2 regions of the Longicatena sp. 210702-DFI.1.196 genome follow, and region 1 is predicted to be linked to the other one. Evidence: riboswitches for the same ligand, from Rfam matches in the RefSeq annotation. Region 1 holds a riboswitch; the other holds the start of a gene.

Region 1 (3,218 bases):
GGACTTTATTTAAGAAAATCACCTGTTTTTTCCGCAATGGGCATGAGAAAGCTTGTGCCTATTGCGGAAGAAAGATAAGATTGAGGATGAGGTTATGAAAAGACGAATCTTTATGTGTTTGCGAATATGTGGCTATCTGATAGGGTTAGGTATCTTATTTTATCCGGCTATTAGCAATTATTTGAATCAGCGACATGCGACAACGATTGCTACAGATTATGAACAGGAAGTATCACATATTACGCAACAGCAAGAAGATGAAATGATGCAAAAGGCATTGGCATATAATCGAACATTAATTGGAAACAGTGAGATACTTGATCCCTTCAGTGAAGAAGCGAAACAGTTGAAGCATACTACTTATAATAAACTGCTAGATATAGATGGAAATGGCATGCTTGGTTATATTGAGATACCGAAGATTCATATTTTATCGCCAATTTATCACGGAATAAGCGAACGTGTATTACAATCTGGTATCGGACATTTACCAGAAACTTCTTTGCCGGTGGGCGGGGAAACAAGTCATACGGTATTATCTGGACATCGGGGATTGCCTAGCGCAAAACTTTTTACCGATCTGGATAAAATGGAAAAAGGGGACGTATTTTACATCAAAGTTTTGCATCATACCCTTGCTTATCAGGTGGATCAGATACTAACTGTGAAACCAACACAAACCCAGGCGTTATCCATAGTAGAAGGAAAAGATTATGTAACTTTATTGACGTGTACGCCTTATGCGATAAATACACATCGCCTATTAGTGAGAGGAACAAGGATTCCTTATGAGGAAGCTGTTAAAATAGCTGATGAAATGGAATTAAAGGCTGAATTGCCATTCTATATTAAAGCATTAGGTGTTGCATGTATTGTATTAATTGGGGTATATATAAGTGTAAAGTGGTATGTACGAAAGAAAGGAAACGCATATGAAGAAAGGAAATAAACGATATAAAATCAGTATTGGTATTTTCTTCTGCAGTCTGCTTTTTATAATGCCTTTTGGTATTGCATACGCAAAGGAATATGGAAATGTCATTATCAAAGCAATCATACAAAAGGATGGTGATGATAGGCACGCATTACAAAATGTATCGTTTGCGATATACAAAGTTGCCGATTGGAAAGATTCAGAATGGACTCAAAGTGGTGATTTTCTGCATGTATCACTGAATTTAGATGATATGGATTCTTTGCATCAAAAACAAAATGCTCAAATGTTAGCCGATTATGTACATGAGCATGGTTTAAAAGGTATACAGAGTACAACTAATAGTCAAGGTGAAGCGGTTTTTACTAAGCAAGAAGCGGGGATGTATTTATTAGTACAAGAAAAGCAGGCAACTCTACAAGACAGTATTTATAGCAGTGCCCCATCGTTGTTTAGTGTTCCATTGCAGATGGATGGGAAAGAACAATGGGAAGTTGTGATAGAACCAAAATTTGAAAACAAAACTTTACCAATACAAGACGATGATTCTTCTGCCTCTCATCAAAAAGACCCCTCTTTCGCAACGGGGAATGATGCATCATCTTCTGCAAATAAAGATGTGCAGACGAAAGATATTACCAGGAGAATAGAGATCTTGAGCCTCTTCTTAGGCAGTGGAGGGCTATTGCTGCTCTATGGAAAGTATAGAAAAGCAAGTCAAAATTTATGAAGAAATTGTAAATAATTGACGGTTGACAAAAAAGATGAATTGCGATAAAGTAGGAAAGACAAAAAAATCATATAGAGGCAGCGATGCGTCAGAGTAGGAGTAGGAGCCGGCAGGCAGTGAAAACTTTGAAAGGTAATCATCGCCGAAGGTGATTTTCCGGCGGGGAAGTTATCTGGGGTTATCTGGAAATACCGATAACACTCCTTCATGTAAGATGAAGAGGAGCTATTGACACTCGAACTATGGAGTCGTGCAATAGCGCGACTTTTTTGTGTATTAAGAAAAGAGGTAAAAAAATGAAACTTAAGAAATTAGCAACAGCCGCATTGGCAATGACATTTGTGCTTTCCGGATGTGGAGGAAGCGAAGATGATGGAAAAAATGTATCTAGCGTAACTGGTAAAGAAAAGTTTGTAGTTGGTATGGAATGTAACTATGCGCCATTTAATTGGCAGAGCAATGAGCAGACAGATACCAGTGTAGCAATCGGTGGAGCCGGTTATTGTGATGGCTATGATGTACGTGTGGCACGTTATGTGGCAGAACAGTTGGATCGTGAAATCGAAGTTAAAAAAGTTAGCTGGGAAGGATTACAGCCAGCATTGAATTCAGGTGAGATTGATGCGGTGATTGCTGGGATGACAGCCGATGATAAACGCCGCGCAGGTATGGATTTTACTACGCCATATTATGAAAGTGAAATGGTTATGATCGTTCGTAAGAGTGATAAAAAGGTTGCAAAATACAATGATATTCAACAATTTAAGGGCAAAACCGTTATTGGTCAGAAGAGTACGAATTATGATACGGTCATTGATCAAATCAAAGGGGTAAAGCATGCAACACCAAAAGCGACTTATCCTGAAATGATCGTGGCTTTACAGAAAAAAGAAGTGGATGGTATTACAGCGGAACTTCCTGTAGCTGAAGGGGCAGTTGCGGCTAATAAGGATCTTACCATTGTACATTTCAAAAAAGGGAAGGGCTTTGACATTGATACAAGTGTTTCTATTGCTATGAAGAAAGGGACTAGTGATTCCCAGCTCTTTAAAGACGTTCAAAAAGCAGTTGATAATCTTTCTAAGAAAACGCGAGATGAATGGATGAAAGAAGCACGAAAAGCTCAGCCTAAGGCAGAATAAGGAGGAGTTTCTTACATGGTAATTGCTGCTGTTCCTGAAGGAATGCTGCCAAAAGCCTGGTGGATATTCCAAAACAATATACCATTATTATGGTATGGTATTAAGATTACGTTAATGTTGGCAGTATTGGGCACTTTCTTCGGTTTATTGATTGGTCTAGTGCTTGGTGGTGTCAGAGCCGTAAAAATAGAGCCGCGTGATCGTATGCCAATACGTATAGTAAAACGTATCTTGCATAGCATTGTGGCAGTATATGTATGGTTTTTTAGGGGTACGCCAATGATGGTACAGGCAATGTTTCTGTATTATGCATTGCGCCCTTATCTGGGATGGAGTGCTAATGTTGCTGGAGTCGTCATCATATCTGTAAACACGGGTGCTTACATGTCCGAAATCATACGAGCAGGGATTC
Region 2 (3,218 bases), on a different contig from region 1:
CAGCGCTTCATATGCATCACCTTCCAAACGCAGTAATCATACCATAAGACCATCTTCTTCACAATGTGCATAATTTTAAAAAAAAGTAGTGAGAATGAAACTTTTTGGCTTTTTCTTTCGTTAACTTAGTGAAGGAGTGCTAATTATAAAGATAGACAAAAAAATATCATAAAAAATTCTTAATTTTTCTAAAGATTGTCTTACATTTTAGTAATACACCCCTATCAAAAAAAGAATCATGCTATAATGCGGTTAGATAAACAAACACTTACGAAGTGAGGTGACTGATATGAAAGGGAAAGATCTTACCACGAATACAACGATTGCGACAACCCATCCGGATAATACAATACTGACGGCAATTGTGAAACCACGTAACATCCTGATTGTCATTGGTCTAATGGCTGTCTTTATCTTATCTTTTTATTTATTCACCTAGTACACGAGAAGATTCTTACAATTTCATAACTTTTCATGCAAAATAAGAGAAGTGTGCTATAATAGGTGAACCATGAACTGAGGGGTGAGAGGTATGATAGAGAAAAACATGCATCCGGAAAAACCGATGCCAGAAGAAGAGCGTGATTTACTAGGGGAAATCTTCAGTTTTCGTAATGTACTTCTATGTGCAATTGTGTTGGGAGTGCTATTAGTAGTCATTAATATCTTCGCGAAATAAAGAACGATAAACCATACCATATCATATAAAAGACACGTCTTATCAATGTACAAGCCACATGGTGATGATTGGCAAACATGCTAAAGACACGTGTCTTTTTTTTTATCGTCATTTGGTGATGTAGGTGGCAACTGTTTATGTTTGAAAAAAAGTACCGTATTGTTTCCTTTCAACGATCCTCTCTCAGCTTTCCCAAAAACAAATTTCCCTAATTCTGGGATGAAAAAGGTCTTAATATCTTGATAGTGTAAATGTTTTCTGAAATTTATTCTGTTATTTTCATAATGTTATTGTAATTTCATCTCATTAGTGGTATGATACAACCAATCAGATAGAGGAGCGGAAGCGACAAAGTTAATTGGAGTCGGCGGACATTTGACAGTTAGCTGAAGCAATTTCGCCGAACTACAACTTTTGGCAAGAAGTTGTGGTGGGTTTATGGAGAACATCCATAAAACTGTCTACAGTCGTAGGAGTGCTATCTTATTGTCCATGTAGTAAGTAAATTTCACATGCCAGTAAGGTCATTATCCTACTGGCATTTTTTAACGAGGTGATGAATGATGAAAGATAACGTTTTACACATCCAAGGCGTGTCTGTAGAACAGCTTGCGACGGCTTGCCAGACCCCTTTGTATATTTATGATGAGAATAAAATAACGGAAAAGCTTAGCCGTTTTCATGAATTATTTCAATCAGATACTTTTAAAACAGAAGTACTCTATGCATCCAAAGCGTTTTCCTGTAAAGCCATGGTAGAACTGGTCGCGCAATACGGTTTGTCCTTAGATGTCGTCAGTGGTGGTGAATTATATACCGCAAAACAAGCTGGATTTCCTATGGAACGTGTATATTTTCATGGCAATAATAAATCCTATGATGAAATCATGATGGCCTTAGACTATGGTGTTGGAACAATCATTGTCGATAATGCGATGGAATGCGATATGCTGGTAAAAGCCGTAAAACGCAGTGGCCGCAGCATCAAAACCATGTTAAGAGTAAATCCAGGTGTTGAAGCACATACACATAAATACATTGTGACCGCCCATTTAGATAGTAAGTTTGGCATTTCTATCACCAAGAAAAAAGAAATTGCCGCCATGATCCATACATTAACAAGCGTTGCGGAAATTACTTTTCTTGGTTATCACTCCCATATCGGTTCCCAGATATTTGATAAACAGGCTTATGTAGCGGAAATTGAAAAGCTCATGCAATTTACAAAAGAAATGCAAACTGAATATGATATTCATATCTCAGCTTTAAATTTAGGCGGCGGCTTTGCGGCACTTTATACGAATGCCGATCATCCTATTCCTTTACAAGATGTTTGTCATACTATCTTAGATACTTGTAAGAAAGAAAATGCCAAACAACAATTAAACATCGAAAAAATTATGATTGAACCAGGTCGCAGCATCGTAGCAGAAGCTGGCAGTACCCTATATCGTGTCGGTTATCAAAAACAAACAGAGCATAAGAAGTATATCTTTGTCGATGGCGGTATGAGTGATAATATTCGTCCAGCATTGTATCAGGCAGAATATGCCTGTGATATCGCCAATCGCATGCAGGAAGAAAAAACAGAAACCGTAACAATTGCCGGAAAATGCTGTGAATCAGGAGATATTTTGATTGAGAATGCCAAATTGCCAAAGATATCACAAAATGATCTGCTAATTATTTATACGACCGGTGCCTATGGCTATAGTATGGCCAGCAATTATAATAAGCTGGGACGTCCGGCAGTCGTTTTCGTAAAAGATGGCCATGCCCGTGTCGTCATTAAAAAAGAAAGCTATGAAAACATGTTGGACTTAGAATGTAATGAGGTCATCAACGTATGAATATAGTAGAGAAGTATGGAGGAACAAGCGTAGCCGATCTGGATAAGATACGCGCTATTGCTCAGCATGTCAAAGAAATGAAAGAGGCTGGTCACAATGTGATTCTGGTAGCTAGTGCCATGGGAAAAACCACAAATAAGCTTATTGAAATGGCAACGGCATTAGGTGGTCATACCAATGATAGAGAAATGGATTCCCTTTTATCTACCGGTGAACAGCGAACGATTACCCTATTAGCCATGGCGATTGATGCACTTGGAATACCGGCGATTTCCTTAACCGGATATCAATGTGGTTTCATTACCAGCCATCATCATGCACATGCGCGTATTAAAGATATTGACATCACCAATTTACAAAAACACCTGGACGATGGAAAGGTTGTGGTGGTGGCTGGTTTTCAAGGAGCTACCGAGCATGGTGAAATTACGACGTTAGGAAGAGGCGGCAGTGATACAACGGCCGTCGCCTTAGCTGCCAAACTTGGCTGGGACTGCTATATTTATACCGATGTCAATGGTGTTTATACCATTGATCCAAGAATGTATCCAAAAGCCAAACGTTTAAAAGAAATCACATATAATGAAATGATGCAGATGGCTTGTTTGGGCGCCGGTGTTTTGGAAACACGCAGTGTAGAGCTGGCTAGTAAATACAATGTACGCCTATTCTTAGGAAAAGCCTTAGAG

Evidence for each region. Region 1 has a riboswitch for lysine ahead of LI241_RS07115 (transporter substrate-binding domain-containing protein). Riboswitches for the same ligand answer to the same signal wherever they lie in the genome.
Region 2: another riboswitch for lysine. It lies ahead of lysA (diaminopimelate decarboxylase); the one in region 1 lies ahead of LI241_RS07115 (transporter substrate-binding domain-containing protein).

The regions. Positions count from the first base shown of each region.
Region 1 is NZ_JAJCPX010000012.1:48,509-51,726, forward strand. Features, by position in the region: gene LI241_RS07105 (class C sortase) at 95-949, shown strand; gene LI241_RS07110 (pilin N-terminal domain-containing protein) at 933-1,664, shown strand; lysine riboswitch at 1,729-1,900, shown strand; gene LI241_RS07115 (transporter substrate-binding domain-containing protein) at 1,961-2,806, shown strand; gene LI241_RS07120 (amino acid ABC transporter permease) at 2,822-3,218, shown strand, end outside.
Region 2 is NZ_JAJCPX010000037.1:21,827-25,044, forward strand. Features, by position in the region: gene LI241_RS13010 (uracil-DNA glycosylase) at 1-11, opposite strand, end outside; gene LI241_RS13015 (hypothetical protein) at 290-439, shown strand; gene LI241_RS13020 (hypothetical protein) at 533-679, shown strand; lysine riboswitch at 1,004-1,168, shown strand; gene lysA (diaminopimelate decarboxylase) at 1,240-2,529, shown strand; gene LI241_RS13030 (aspartate kinase) at 2,526-3,218, shown strand, end outside.